Regions from separate parts of the Marinomonas sp. A3A genome, predicted to be linked through region 3. Evidence: predicted binding sites of a transcription regulator. Region 3 holds the regulator's gene; each other region holds the start of a gene.

Evidence for each region. The regulator FNR, encoded in region 3, switches genes on or off when oxygen is low (the NO sensors DNR and NnrR bind a similar motif). The targets are predictions, from matches to a motif close to TTGATNTANATCAA.
Region 1: CYL31_RS07420 (cytochrome ubiquinol oxidase subunit I) is a predicted target of FNR. The motif match lies at 1,909-1,922, and genes of this name have one in related genera.
Region 2: CYL31_RS07515 (HP1242/YdcH family protein) is a predicted target of FNR. The motif match lies at 2,998-3,011, and genes of this name have one in related genera.

Annotation. Positions count from the first base shown of each region.
Region 1 covers NZ_CP025532.1:1,588,447-1,593,754, forward strand. The annotation lists gene CYL31_RS07415 (bifunctional lysophospholipid acyltransferase family protein/GNAT family N-acetyltransferase) at 1-1,760, shown strand, start outside; gene CYL31_RS07420 (cytochrome ubiquinol oxidase subunit I) at 2,076-3,650, shown strand; gene cydB (cytochrome d ubiquinol oxidase subunit II) at 3,652-4,788, shown strand; gene cydX (cytochrome bd-I oxidase subunit CydX) at 4,852-4,962, shown strand; gene cydD (thiol reductant ABC exporter subunit CydD) at 4,968-5,308, shown strand, end outside.
Region 2 covers NZ_CP025532.1:1,607,776-1,613,083, forward strand. The annotation lists gene trhP (prephenate-dependent tRNA uridine(34) hydroxylase TrhP) at 1-98, opposite strand, end outside; gene CYL31_RS07510 (TonB-dependent siderophore receptor) at 296-2,428, opposite strand; gene CYL31_RS07515 (HP1242/YdcH family protein) at 2,677-2,937, opposite strand; gene CYL31_RS07520 (DUF748 domain-containing protein) at 3,250-5,308, opposite strand, start outside.
Region 3 covers NZ_CP025532.1:2,303,645-2,308,952, forward strand. The annotation lists gene CYL31_RS10695 (RecQ family ATP-dependent DNA helicase) at 1-176, shown strand, start outside; gene CYL31_RS10700 (SprT family zinc-dependent metalloprotease) at 167-691, shown strand; gene ttcA (tRNA 2-thiocytidine(32) synthetase TtcA) at 811-1,650, shown strand; gene CYL31_RS10710 (YfaZ family outer membrane protein) at 1,661-2,224, shown strand; gene CYL31_RS10715 (adenine phosphoribosyltransferase) at 2,297-2,839, opposite strand; gene fnr (fumarate/nitrate reduction transcriptional regulator Fnr) at 2,864-3,625, opposite strand; gene hemN (oxygen-independent coproporphyrinogen III oxidase) at 3,647-5,017, opposite strand; gene CYL31_RS10730 (alpha/beta family hydrolase) at 5,196-5,308, shown strand, end outside.

The DNA of each region.
Region 1 (5,308 bases), 720 kb from region 3:
AAAGAGTCACGCCATTTGGTGTAGGGGAATCTGTTATTGAATGGGCGACAGGACTCGCTAAATTAGATCGTTTGTATCAACAAAGGCCAAGCAGCCAAAACTGTTTTGAATTTATGCGTTATACCCTCGAAGCGTTGGATATTGATTATTCCATTGCCAGAGGGAAACTTGAGAATATTCCCCAAAAAGGTCCTGTGGTGATAGTCGCTAACCATCCTCTTGGGGCGATTGAAGGTGTGGTCTTGGCGGATTTGGTTGGACGAGTGCGTAGTGATGTAAAAGTGTTGGCCAATGAATTGCTCAAGCGTTTGCCTGAAATCAGTGACTTGTTTATCGGTGTGGATGTATTCGGTGGCAAAACCGCTCAGCGGACGAATAGCAAGGCGATTCGTGATGCCCATCGACACTTGGCTGATGGTGGTGTACTGATTGTGTTTCCTGCTGGGGAAGTATCGACTTATCCGAAAAAATCTAAGGATCAGTCTGCAGAAAAGTCGAAAGAAAAGCAGATATTGGCAGACATCGAATGGAGCCAGTCGGTTGCTAATTTCTTAAAACGTAGTGAGGCGACTACGGTGCCTATTTTTATTAATGGCAAAAACAGCGAGCTGTTTTATCAAGCAGGCCGTATTCATCCTTTGTTGCGAACTGCTATGTTGGGAAGGGAGCTACTTAATAAAAAATCCTCGGTGATTGAAATTTCCATTGGCAGTGCCATGCCATTCTCAGAAGTGAGTCAATTTGAGAGTAACCAAGACCTTGTCAGTTATTTGCGTTTAAATACTTATTTAATGAGCCCTCAATATGCTCATGAATTGGTTGTTCAACATGATAGTGCCGATTTACCTATTATCGCGCCGATTGATCTAAGTCTCCTAGACGAAGAAATTGCCAGTCTGCCAGACGAGATGCTGTTGTTACAACAAGGCGAGTTCCGTGTTTATTGCGCACCAACGCAATCGATCCCCTTACTGATACAAGAAATTGGTCGCATACGAGAAGAAAATTTTCGTGCTGTGGGCGAGGGAAGTGGTTTGGCCTGTGACCTTGATGAATACGACCTTTATTACCATCAATTGTTTGTTTGGCATCATGGCAATAAAGAAGTCGTCGGTGCCTACCGAATGGGGCTAGTGGATAAGCTTATTGAAGTGCATGGTTTAAAAGGTTTGTACTCACGCAGCTTGTTTAACTATGACCAAGCTTTTATTGATAGCCTAGATCACAGCATTGAAATGGGACGATCAGTCGTGGCTGCTAAGTATCAAAAGAACTTAAATTCACTGCTTTTGCTTTGGAAAGGCATTGCGACCTTTGCTTATCGAAACCCCAAATATACGCATTTATTTGGTCCTGTGAGCATCAGTAACGATTACAGTCATACGGCTCGCCAGTTAATCGCTGCGACCTTGTCGATCCATTATTACGATAAAGAGAAAGCCAGTTTGGTGATGCCTTCAACTCCGCTGCGAAACAGTGGCTCGGTATTCTGGCAACCTAATTTGTTGTCATCATTGGCGAGTGTCACGCTACTTTCTAAAGTCTTGTCTAGAATGGAGCAGGGCAAAGGACTGCCCGTATTGATTCGTCAGTACTTAAAAATGAACGGCAAGTTAGTGTGTTTTAACGTCGATCCAGCGTTTCATAATTCATTGGATGGATTAATAGTAGTGAATCTAAAAAATGTGCCTCTATCTATTTTGGCAAAGTATATGGGACAAGACGATGCTAAGGTATATTTAGAAACAGTCTTGAAATAATAGCCCAAGAGATAGCAATCATGGGGGCTGAACGAAAGGCGTCACAGTCTCCATGGTCATCTTTGATTTTTATCTTCATGTTTTAGAACCCTTTAATTACCTCTTCAAACAATCTTTTTTACTACTTATTTCTTTCACTCTCTTTATCTTGATCTAACGCAATGTTTTGGATCGCAACTACACTCATAATCCAGCCTTATAGTAAGCCTTATAAATTTTTGAGGCTTCGGTGGGCGTTGGATAACAAGAACACTCAATGAAATAAGTGTCTACGATCGTCTTTTTTTCTCAATCAAATGAATGGGTTGAAGTTATATGATTAACGAAGCTGTAGTGGAATTATCGCGATTTCAGTTTGCTTTCACTGCTCTATACCACTATTTGTTTGTCCCTTTAACACTAGGGATGTCTTTCTTACTGGCAATCATGGAGTCCGTCTATGTGATTACAGGTAAGCAAGTCTACAAAGACATGGTTAAGTTCTGGGGTAAATTGTTTGGTATTAACTTTGCGCTAGGCGTAACAACAGGTTTGACGATGGAGTTCCAGTTTGGGACTAACTGGTCTTATTACTCGCATTACGTTGGCGATATTTTTGGTGCACCTTTGGCCATCGAAGGCTTGATGGCTTTCTTCCTTGAATCAACCTTGGTTGGTTTGTTCTTCTTTGGTTGGGATCGCCTAAGCAAAGTGAAGCACTTGGTAGTGACTTGGGGCGTGGCGCTAGGTTCTAACTTGTCGGCTTTGTGGATCTTAATTGCAAACGGTTGGATGCAGAACCCTGTAGGGTCAGAGTTTAACTACGAAACAATGAGAATGGAATTGGTTGATTTCGGTGCTTTATTGTTTAACCCAGTTGCGCAGGTAAAATTTGTTCACACTGTATCAGCAGGTTACACAACGGGTGCGATATTCGTTCTTGTTATTTCAAGCTACTACTTATTGAAAGGTCGTGACCTTGCTTTTGCTCGCCGTTCTTTTGCGATTGCTTCTGCGTTTGGTTTGGCATCTATCTTGAGCGTTATCCTTCTAGGTGACGAGTCAGGTTACGAGCTAGGCGAAGTGCAAAAAGTGAAATTGGCTGCGGTTGAGGCTGAGTGGGAAACACAGCCTGCGCCTGCCGACTTCACCTTGATCGGCTTCCCGAATCAAGAGCTTCAAGAGACTGAGTATGCGATAAAAATCCCAGGTTTAATGGGCTTGATCGCGACGCGCTCCCTCGACAAAGAAGTAGAGGGTATCAAAGAACTGAAAGAGCATAACCGCCAACGTATTATCAATGGTATTTATGCAAACCAGTTGCTTGAGAAGCTACGTAGTGGTTCAACCGATCCGCTGGTAAAAGAAAACTTCGAGAAAGTTAAAGACGATCTTGGTTACGGTTTGCTAGTAACCGCATTTAACGAAGACATGAACAAGGTGACCTCTGAAGAGATCGATCAAGCGGTAGAGTATTCAATTCCTCAAGTCGCGCCATTGTTCTTCGCCTTCCGTATCATGGTGGGTTGTGGCTTCGTGATGTTGGTTGTTTTCGCTGCGGCTTTCTACCAAAACGCACGTCGTCGCATTGGTAACAATCCATTATTCCTTAAACTCATTGTGTTGTGTTTACCTCTGCCTTGGATTGCGAATGAGGCGGGTTGGTTTGTCGCAGAATATGGTCGTCAGCCATGGGCGATTGGTGAGATCTTGCCAGTCCATGTGGCGGTATCCAGTTTAACGGCTACTGAGATTTGGATTACGATTGCTGGTTTTGCCGTATTGTATACCTCGTTCTTGATTGCCGAGATGTACTTGATGATTCGTTTTGCTAAGCAAGGGCCTTCTAGTTTACATACTGGTCGTTATGCACTTGAACAAGAAACGTCTCAGTTAAAACAGGAGGTGTAAGATGGATTACGAATTATTAAAAGTCATTTGGTGGGTGTTGATGGGGGTTTTACTAATTGGCTTCTCTGTCACCGACGGTTTTGACATGGGGGTCGGTAGTTTGCTGAAAGTGATTGGTGGGACCGACTCAGAACGTCGTATTATGATCAACTCCATTGCCCCTCACTGGGACGGCAACCAAGTTTGGTTTATCACAGCCGGTGGTGCGTTATTTGCTGCTTGGCCTGTAGTGTATGCAACGTCATTCTCTGGTTTTTACTTTGCGATGATGTTGGTGTTGGCGGCGTTATTCTTCCGTCCAATCGGCTTTGATTACCGTTCTAAGCTAGAAAACACAAAATGGCGTACTAGCTGGGACTGGGGGATTACCTTTGGTTCTGCCGTTCCACCTATTATTTTCGGTGTGGCGTTTGGTAACTTGTTGCAAGGTGTTCCATTTGAGTTTGATCAATACTTGCGTGTGACTTATACCGGTTCTTTCTTTGCTCTACTAAACCCGTTTGCGATTCTTTGTGGTCTAGTTAGTTTGCTAATGATAATGACTCAAGGCGGTGCTTGGCTACAGATGAAAACAGACGATGCATTGCTTGAAAAAGCCAGCCGTATTACTGCGATCACTGGTGCATTAGCCGCTGTGTTGTTCATTTTAGCAGGTGTTTGGTTGGCTTATGGTATTGATGGCTATGTATTAACAAGCGCTATTGATGGCAATAAAGTCATGACACCATTAATGAAAACCGCTGAAGTACAGCCTGGCGCATGGTTAGCAAACTATGAAAAAGTGCCTGCGCTTATGTTGGCTCCTATCATTGGTATTGCGGGTATGTTGTTTGCTGCACTGGCTGGTGTAATGAGAAAAGGCGCATTGTCTTTCTTAAGTTCATCACTAGGTATTGCTGGCATTATCGTTACCGCGGGTGGGTCAATGTTCCCATTCTTGATGCCATCTTCAAGCTATCCAAGCATGAGTTTGACTATGTGGGATGCGACGTCAAGTGAGAAAACCATGATGATCATGTTTGTTGTGGCTTGTATCTTTGTACCAATCGTTCTTGCTTATACATTGTGGAACTATTTTGTGATGTATGGTCGTTTAACGAAGAAACACATCGAAGAAAACAATCATTCACTTTACTAGTCATTAGCAAAGAAGATAGAGCTCGCAGAGCTCTATCTTTAGCAATAAATAGAGGAACAAAATATGTGGTATTTCGCTTGGGTTCTTGGCATTTTGTTGGCCTGTTCATTCGGTATTATCAATGCAGTTTGGTTAGAGTTTAGTGGTTACGAAGGTGAAGAGGAGCAGAAGTAAGCCTTATGACGAGAGAGAAGGGAGCACAAAAGACTCGTCGACCTGGTCGAATTAAAACACCGGAAGCGGTATTTTTGGGACAGTTGGCGAATCAGCAGTCATCAAAATACCGCATCGCTCAAAGTTTCGGTGTCTTGTTTGCGGTGTCTTTAGTGTTGCAGGCTTGGGCGTTCGCGAATGTCTTTTCAGATATGGCGTTGCACCAATCCTTTTCACTAACTCTCTTAGTTGTTGGTTTATTTGCTCTACTAATCCGTGCCTTGGCTAACTTTGGTCGAGAACGTATTTGCACTAGCGCAAGCCGTGATATTCGTTACGGCTTGCGTGGTAAATTGGTGTCGCATCT
Region 2 (5,308 bases), 700 kb from region 3:
CCGTAGGCGAAGGCATAACGCAGATTTTTTAACGAACCTGCTGGAGAGAGTAATTCTGGCATGAAGCTTTTTTGCTGAGACATTTTTTCTTGAGACATAAGGCGCACCGACCGATCAAAACGGGCGGAGTTTACCTGTGTGTTAATTGAACTCAAGTGATGATGGCGGGATTGGTGACTTAAATAAGCTCGGTTTGATCTAGGTCAAATATTAGAAATGACAGAGTAAAGTTAAAGGGGGCAGATTCCTTTAATAGGCTCAAGGAATCTGACCCTGTTATTGCTTCTTTACTCAGCTAAAAGTCATAGGCAGCGGTGACGTAAACGCGACGACGTTCACCGACGAATGAGCCTATGTTTTTGGTAAAGCCACTAACAGCATATTCTTTATCTAACAAGTTTTTGATGTTCAGCTGGAATTTCCAATCCTGCCATTTTGTCTGCCATGACATGTCATAAACAGTGTAAGGTTTGACTATTTGATCATCTCGGTTCTTTTGTTGGCTAACGTAATCTGCGCCAAAAGCAATAGAAGAATCTATACTAGGGAAGTCGTAGCGGCTCCAAATGCCAAGTTGATGATAAGGTGTGTTAGCAAAATATACGCCTTCTGCAGCATCTTTCACTTTCACATCATTGTAAGCATAACTGACATTGGCGACCCAGCGAGGTGTGATATCTGCTAGTGCATCAATTTCGAAACCTTGACTGCGGATTTGACCAATTGAAATATACTTAGTTGTATCATCTGTATCTTTTTGAAGGATGTTTTTACGGTCAATATGGTAAACGGCTAGGTTGATATTGAGTTTGTTATTGAAGAAGTAACTACGAACGCCAGCTTCTAACTGTTGGCTTTCTTCAGGATTAAAAAACTCTCCAGTTTTTGAGTTAGCTTGTTTCTCCGCTTCTTGTGGTACGAACCCAGTGGAGAAAGAGGTGTAAGGCTTCCAGTTGTCATTGATTTTATACGTCGCACCTAAGCGAGTAGAGTAGCCTGTGTCCTTGTAGCCTGCTTTTGTAGTTCCCGTTTTTATCTTGTAGCCATCGTATTTTTCTTCAATCCGATCAATACGAGCGCCAGCAAGTAAGTCTAGTTGCTCGGTAACTTTCCATTGATCTTGAACGTATAAGCCAATTTGATCCGTTGTGGTGCTTTCATTTGTTTGGAGAGCCATGTCATAGGCACTGATATCGTCTTGACCATAAATAGGATTGCTTAGACTTAGCTCGGCAACACTTTTGGTTGTTTTGTTATAAAGAAAATCGTTTTTCTGATGGAAATAATCACTCCCGACTAACACGGTATGATCACCTAGCTCTGCGATTAAATTACCTGCAAGCGTAATGCCTTCGCGAGAACGGACTTGGTCACGAAATTCTCGTTTCACTTTATCGCTATCGGTCGTATCAAGGCCTTTAGACTCATGGTATTTTTGGGCTTCCGTGTTTTCAAAATAACGCACAGACACGTTGCTCTCTAGCCATGAGTTGATGCTGTGGTCTAGGCGCGCTTGAAAAACTTGTGCATCCAGTTTTTGGTAGTCACTTTTTTCGTTATTGTTCCAAGAGGTGTCGGCTAGGAAGTTACCTTCGTCATCGGTCGGAATGCCGCGTAAGCGTGCCCCAGAAATGTATTGATGAATGTCCGTGTACTGAACGGTTAGCGTGTTGTTGGTGTCGATATCCCAAGCGTAACCGAGGTCAATAATGCGGTTTTCTTCTTCGACATTATTGCGATAAGAATCTTGGCCATCGGAATAGATACCAACACGGTAGCGTTGTGAGGCATCTTCGTTGGCAGGGCCAGACGACTCAACGCTTCCGCTTAAGAAGTCTTTATTGCCCGCGCTGACTTTTAGGGTGTTTTTTTGTTCATAAGTCGGCTTTTTCGTCACATAGTTTATGACGCCGCCGGGTTCACCTGCGCCATAGATTGCACCAGATGGTCCTTTAAGGACTTGTATTTGTTCTATGGTGAACAGTTGAGGAATAGAAAAGTCGCCAAAAGGGTCGCCTTTCAGACCGTCGTAGAGTACTTCGTCTTGGCTAAAACCTCGTAATGTTACTGTGGAGACATTGTTTTGCGACATGCCTGAAATAGAGCGATATAAGTCCGTGATTTGTCTCGCGGCTTGGTCTTCAATGAGCTCTTCTGTCACGATTTGAATAGATTGAGGTGTTTCGTCTATTGGGGTGGAAGTTCGAGTGGCTAGGGCGGCTTCATCTTCTTTGTAATAGGATAGCGCGCGACCTTGTACCTGAAGTGTTTGAAGCTCTATGTTGGATCCATCCTTAACTTTGTTATCTCCATCATTGAGATAACTGTCTTGTGTGATGTTGCTTGCAGCATTTTCGGCAAAAATCACAGTAGAAAAAGCAAGCGCTCCACATGCTTGCATCATCATTAAGGTGGTTCTTAACGTCATAGGAAAACCAAGTTGAAGTGAGTGAGTTGCGTATATTAATGTTTATGATATTCGTTTACAAATGAGAATGAATTTACAAAAGCTTCAAAATACAAAATTGGCCGTTTTAACGCTAATGCAGTATTAGAAATGGTGTGGAGAGAAGGGTGTTTCTGGATTATCTGAGCTAGTTCATCGGGAAGTAAGTTGAGCGGTTTTAAAAACTAAAACCGCTCTTTGGGAAGGTGTTCTTTGTGGCGGTGTTGCTGTTACGCTTTTTCAGCAGCGAGTTTCGATGCTTTAATGTAGCCTTGTATGGTGTCTTTTAGCTGCAGGCGTTGTTTCTTTAACTTTTCTTCTTCCATGGTTGGAGCTGGGGTAAGTTCTTGCTCCATTTTCTCCACTTCTTTTGTTAAGTGGTTATATTCGTCATAGAGTCTTTTAAAGTGCGCATCGTCCATTTTTAGCTGGTGGATGTCATCTTTATATTCAGGAAATTCGTTTACTAAATTATGGTCTTCAATCGGCATAATTGCCTCCTATACTTGCTAGCTTTCGTTTAAGACTAACCTAGTTTGGTTTGTCTTCTCTTGATGTTGGTCATGCTTTATTGAGTCTTTAACATATTCAATCAATTACTTTGCTACATAGGGATTTCAAACGCTGCTTATATAGTTATGGCCTGTTTATTTTGGTTTTCAATGGGGGAATTTAAGTCTAGAGGATGTTGCACTATTTGGTGGGTTTCTTTGCGTCTTTTTGACATTAAAAAGCCGCGATAGAAACATCTATCGCGGCTAGCTTGGTTTGATTTTTTTTAAAGAGTGTCTAAAAATAGGTGCCTAGAAGTTCAGTTCTATCCTTGGTTTACTACTTTTCGATAGATCAATCTCAGGTGAGCAGAGGAGAACGCGTGAAGACGCAATCCCTTCCTTGACTAAATAATCTTTTAAATTATCTGCTCGCTTCTGCGCCAATTCTCTTGCTGTTTCTTTTGTGTCGTCGTCTATAGATACTGGCGGATTCTCAAGGCCTAGATCGCGGTAGCTGGCGACTCCACAGGCTTTTAATTGACTGTCTTTTTTGTCTTTCATCAAAGCAACCAACTGAGTTAAAAAGGCATCTTGGGAATCGTTTAGCTCATCATCCTCGGCTTCAAATATCAAAGGCTCTACGCGAATTTTAAGCAGCTGGTCGCCAGCAAATTGCGCAATGCTAATAACATTAGCGTATGGCACAAAAGTTTGCATCAAGTAGGTACTCGATGCACTAAATAGCGCTTTTCGAACCGGTAACAGCAAGAAGTCTTGCCAACCGAATGCTGGGTTTTCAATGTCGCCAGAAAGTGGAATATCTAGATCAATATTGTTATCGCTGTCTTTTAGGACGCCAACGGCAATATTGAGAGGAACGGCGCCTGCTTTGATAACCGTGCTGCTGTCTTGGCGGCCACCTAGATCGAATTCTCGTAATAAAATGTGAGAGTTGCCACTCAACACTCCTTTGTCTGCATTGAGTTTTAAATCGAGATCTAATTGCCCAGAATCTATTTGATAACCTAAGACGCTAGCAATATAAGAAGAATAAGGTGGAAGCTCTGCTTCACGAATTACCAAATCGCTCTTTAGAGTTAATTCCTCTGCTAGAGGCCAAACTGTGATATCACTTTGCAGTGTTGCGTATTTGCCGTTACGAGCTTTTAGCGCAAGTACCGTTGCTTGGTCTTTTTTCTGTGTATTTAGATTACGCAATGACAATGTGTCTATGTCTAAAGTGCGTTGCAGCATCGGCGAAATGCTCTTATCTTTAACATAAATGCTGGATTCTCCAGTGGTGTCGTAAGCATCTAGAATGACGAAATAAGGTGCTTTAAAAGCTGGGTTTTGTTCGGCATCCTGTGTATTGCTGATGACGTTTTTAGCGTCTTTTTCTCGCGGAACCGTAGGGTTTTTTAATGCAGGCTCAGGGGTGGGTTGCTGATCTACATCGACGAAAACCAGGTTTTCTATGCGTTTTTTCGCATCCAAAATCAGGCTGACTTTGGCTGAATCTGTGGTGATCTGTTTGATTTTAGCGCCATCTTGCGTCGCATTAACGTTTTCAACCTTGATACTACCAATGCGGCTTAATGGTGGGAGAGTTTGTTTGCTACCTGCATCTGCAATCAGTTCGGAAACGGTTAAATCTATAATACTCAATTGCGCTAACGAGGCGTCAAAGTCTTTATCTTGTTGAGTAAACGAAAGGCCGCTGATGTCGGCATTTTTCCAAGAAGCAATGCGCTTTTTATTCGTTAGCATGCTGTCTAGCGATTCACTGGTGAAGTTAAGGTTAGTGCCTTTTATTGCTGGAGGTTGCTGATTAGCTTGTTCTACATCCAATTGGTCTGCTGTGAGTTTGGCCGCACTTAACGAGAATTGTTTTTCGTCACTTTGTTGCGCCTTTAGACCTTTAATATCTATCGTTAATTGCTTGTTTTGAACAGCAAGTGAGTCGCTGTTTTTTTGCAGAGCAAGTGTGTTTGATAAATTGAATGTGTCGTAGTCAGCTGTGTTTCCTGCTTGTTGTACGGATAAGCCATTGCTTTGGATGTTGGCAAGTAGAGCGGCGGTTAGGGCTTCATTGTTATCCATAGTAAAAGCCACATCGTTTAATGCAATGTGCAGTTGTTTGTTTTGTACAGCAAGGCTTTCTGATGAAAGAGAAAGTTCATCCATGTTCAATACAGAAGAGGTGGTCTTTGCACTGAGGCCTGATTGCTTATCCTGTTTTACATCAAATGGTGCTTTCAATGTAAGGTTGTCAAATTGTAGGTTTTGCTCGGCTTGAGCAAAGAGGGATTTCCCAAGCTGTAAATCAAGGTCGCCGGTCGCGGTTAGCCCAAGTTCATTCTGTGTGATA
Region 3 (5,308 bases):
AGTTGGACTTGAGTGATACTCAACTTAGGTTAATTTGTCTACATAAGCCAAATTCGATTGCGTCATTAAGTCGTTTGACTGGTTTATCAAAAGAGAAGGTAGCCGACTTTGCAGAGGCTCTATTAAAAATTCTCCATGAGGTAGAACCAAAAGAGGCCGTTGCAGCATGTCCTTAACCTCTCGACAGACAAGCTTAAACTACGAAGAAGAAGCGCTAAGCGTAATTGCTCAAACAGCTAATCACTGCTTTGATAAAGCCGATGCGTTTTTTGGTAATAAATTTAAACGCTCAACATGCAATTTAAAGCAAAGAGGACGGGCTGCAGGTACAGCTCATTTGCAAAAAAATGAGTTGCGCTTTAACCATTTTATGTATCAGCAAGACCCAGTTGAATTCTTAGGCACCGTTGTTCCACATGAAGTAGCTCATATTGTTGTGTTTCAAATCTATGGCAACACGGTGAAGCCTCACGGAAAAGAGTGGCAGGCAGTCATGCTGAAGGTATACGGTATCCGACCAAGTAGAACGCATACTTTTGATGTTCCACCGCAAAAACAGGCTTATGAATACCGCTGCTCCTGCCAAAAACACCAATTCACTAAACGGCGCCATACTAGGGCTCAAAGTGGTGTTGAATACATCTGCAAAGGCTGTCGTTCAACGTTACAATTTATAAGCAAAGATAACTGACAACCCATCAAAACAGTAAGATAGTGATTTTTTATACACTTTTGCCTTATATTATCCATTTTTGATGCGATAGCTTCATGCTTATAGTAATATAGGCGCGTTTTGTTTACAGCGTACTTATGATGGATTTATCTACTCGACCTAAAGAAAAGTTAGAGCTAAACAAGCTCCAAAAACGCCTTCGCAGATTAACAGGCCAAGCTATTGCTGACTTCAATATGATTGAAGAAGGCGATAAAGTAATGGTGTGTTTATCTGGAGGAAAAGACTCTTACACTATGCTTGAGATTTTGCGAAATCTTCAGGCTAGCGCACCTATAAAATTCAGTATCGTTGCTGTGAATTTAGATCAAAAGCAACCTGGTTTCCCCGAGCATATTTTACCTGCTTATCTGGAAGAGCTAGGAGTGGATTTTCACATTTTAGAGCGCGACACTTACAGTATCGTAAAGGAAATTGTGCCAGAGGGTAAAACTACTTGTGGTTTATGCTCTCGTTTGCGCCGTGGCTCCTTGTACGGTTTTGCTGAGGAAATTGGAGCGACTAAAATTGCACTTGGCCATCACAGAGATGATATTCTGGAAACATTATTCTTGAATATGTTTTTTGGTGGTAAATTAAAGTCTATGCCGCCAAAGTTATTAAGCGATGATGGAAAACACATTGTTATCCGTCCTTTGGCTTACTGCAAAGAAGAAGACATTGAATCCTTCGCGGTAATGAAGGAATATCCTATCATTCCTTGCAACTTGTGTGGCTCTCAAGAAAACCTACAAAGACAGGTCGTAAAAGACATGTTGCAAAAGTGGGAAAAAGAATTTCCGGGTAGAACAGAAACCATGTTCTCTGCTATACAAAATGTTGTTCCATCACATTTGGCAGACACAAAGTTATTCGACTTCAAGGGGTTGAAGCAGTCACCTGAGGCATTTGACCGATTAAATATTATTTCACTATAGGGTAATAGAAATGAACCTAACACATAAAGCACTATTGTTAACCGCCGGCATTTTAGGATCTTCTATCGTAAATGCGTCATCCGCTGGAGTTAGTTTAACAAACGACACAGTGAAAGGTAATATCAACTTAAATATGGGGGCTTTCGGCGTAAATGGCGGAATTACTCATAATGATGATGAAAATACCTCAACTGGACATATTGGTGTAACGGTAGAGGATTCAGACACAAGTGGCCCACTTCAAGCAGGGATTGGTATTCGACTATACGCTATTGATGCAGATTCAGAGAAGAATGATGACCTATCTGTTGCACTTGCTTTAGGTGGCTGGTATCGGTACACCTTACCTGAAGCAAATCGTGTGAGTATCTATGGCTCTGTGTATTACTCGCCGGAAGTACTGGCTATTTCAAATCTTGACCACATGTACACTTACGAATTCCGTGCTGAATATATGACAATGCGTAACGCTCGTGCATTCATTAGTTATGGTAAAACAGTGACTGTATTTGAAGACGATTCTCGTAAAGAAATCGATAAAGGTCTTTCTGTTGGCGCAACAGTAGATTTTTAATAGCAGTAAATTATTTACGCTTAATAATAAAAAAGGTGGCTGAGGCCACCTTTTTTATTATTCGTTCAATTCTTACTCGCCATCATAAGCGCAAAGGCTAAAAACAGGTATATCACTGTCTCTTAGTTTTTGGCTTCCACCCAAATCTGGCAAATCTATAATAGCAGCGACTTCTTTGATATTTGCGCCTTGACTAGTCAATAACTTGATTGCAGCAAATAGGGTGCCGCCAGTCGCAATCAGATCATCAAACAACAATACTTCATCGCCCGCTTTTACAGCTCCCTCTTGGATTTCTAATTCTGCTTCACCATATTCCAGCGCATATTTTTGTGAAATAGTCTTTCCTGGAAGCTTACCTTTTTTACGCACTAAGATAAGAGGCTTTTGAAGTTCATAAGCCAGAACCGCTGCAATCAAAAAACCACGGGCATCGATACAGGCTATATGAGTGATATCCGTTGCGATATAGCGATGTACATAGGCATCAACGACCATTCTCATACCTTTAGGGTCACTGAAAATAGGGGTGATATCTCGGAAGCTAATACCTTGTTTTGGCCAGTCTTCTATTGTTTGTATTAGTGATTTAACGTAAAAATCGTCGTAAAGCATTCCAGTTGAGCCTCATTATATCAATCAAATATTGGCGATTTTACCACAATCACTCGCAACCCCCACGAGTTTTTGCATTTCGGGGAAGTCAACAATCTCAATTTCTTTCCCATCAACATGTATTAGTTCATTTTTTTGAAAACGTGTAATGACACGACTAACTGTTTCAACTGCTAATCCAAGGTAGTTACCAATCTCCCCGCGAGACATGGAAAGGCGAAAAGAACTAGCGGAATAGCCACGTTTTTTAAATCGATTAGATAGGTTTAATAAGAAAGATGCCACTTTCTCATCGGCATTTTTTTTCCCCAACAAAACCATCATCTGTTGATCATCGGATATTTTTCGACTCATCACCTTAAATATTTGATGTTTCAAAGAAGGAATCTGTGAAGATAACTCTTCAAGGTGACTAAATGGAATCTCACACACTGTAGTGGTTTCCAGTGCCTTTGCAGAAACCGGATAGACATTTGAATCAATCCCGCTTAAACCGACCAATTCACTAGGACAATAAAAACCTGTGATTTGCTCTTCGCCAACTGATGTGATGTTGAATGTTTTTAAAGTACCAGAGCGAACAGCGTAAACAGAATCAAATGTATCGCCTTGGCGAAACAAAAACTCACCTTTTTTAAGTGGCTTTTTGCGCTCAATAATCTGATCTAATCTATTAATATCTTCATCAGCCAATGCAATTGGGAGACAAAGAGCACTTAGGCTACAATTTTGACACTGCGAAGTAAGGGTGCTGTTGAATCGTGACTGTGTGTGTGTCATTGACATGTAAATCTCCCTGATCTCGATCTATATAACTTTTGAGTATTTTATGGCGCCATTAAGGTATTTATCAAAGACCATACAAATACAGCGAATTAGTAATCTACCGCGTTCTGTTACTTTAATAGTGGTCTGCATTCCACTACAGTCAATATCTAACATACCATCTTTTACCATGGGAGTTAGCCTTTCCATCTCTTCAGAAAAGTACTCAAAGAAATCAATATTGTATTTCTTTTCAATAACAACAACATTCAGCTCAAATTGAGAAATTAATGTCATTATCACTTGATGACGGATTCTATCATCCAGATCACTAATATAACCTTTAGCGATTGCCAATTGGCCTTTCTCAATACTACTCCTATAAATTGATAAGTCTGTATGGTTCTGAATATAAACACCATTTAAATCGCTAATAGCGGAAACGCCAAAAGCAACCAAATCGGTACCAGCATGCGTTGTATAACCCTGAAAGTTGCGCTGTAGCTGACCTTGCTTTTGAGCAATCGCTAGGCTATCTGTTGGTTTTGCAAAGTGATCCATGCCTATATATTCATAACCAGCAGAGATTAAATATTCTGTACTCATCCTCAATAGCTCAAGCTTCATGCTTGATATAGGTAAGCTTTCATCTGAAATTCGTCTTTGAGCACGAAATCTATCAGGTAAATGGGCGTAGTTAAAAAGCGATATACGCTCAGGAGATAATTGAATCACTTGTTCCAAGGTCTTTTTAAAACCTTCGATAGACTGGTATGGCAAGCCATAAATTAGATCGAAATTAATCGACCTAATGCCTAATTTTCGAGCATCGTCAACAAGAGTGGCTACCATCTCAACAGGCTGAACACGGTGAATAGCTTCTTGAACCTTGATGTCAAAATCCTGCACACCAATACTAATTCGATTAATTCCCTTTTTTGTTAACAGCTTCAATTTAGATAGACTGATCTCCCGAGGATCAATTTCAACACTGTAATCCTGCGTGCCATCATTGATTAAGTTGAAATGCTGCTGGATATTATCAAACAGCGCGTCAATTAACTCTTCCGTCAAAAAAGTAGGCGTGCCGCCACCAAAATGCAATTGCGTCACTTCTCTTGAATGGTCAAGCATCAGACTACGCAATCTCATTTCTTCGCCCAGTAACTCAACGTACTCGGCCCCTTTTTCGTACTGCTTAGTTACAATTTTATTACAAGCGCAGTAGTAACAAAGGTTGGCACAAAAGGGAATATGAAAATAGAGGCTAAGAGGCGCCTCGGAAGGCATTAACATTTTATCAATAAGCGCAATTTTACTAATACTTGCGTCAAATTGCGGTGCTGTCGGGTAAGAAGTGTAACGGGGCCCGGATAGATCGTACTTAGCGATAAGTGAAGAATCCCAGATCATGATGCGTTCCTATTAAAATTTCTAATAGAAGTTTACACTTTAGTGAAAAGTCATTTGCTGACCCAGATCAAGAATTCTCATACTGTAGATAAAACCTTTTACTGTAGAGTCTGCAATAATATATCGAGTAAGGTTTTAACCATTCATCGGATCTGGTCTAATAGTATTTTTGAAATTTATGAGCATGAATTCTCTTCCTTTATATCTTGCACACGGTGCTGGTGCTGGCCACAGCAACTCTTTTTTAAAGCAACTTTGTGAAGCCATATCCGAGCAACGACAACAAGCAGT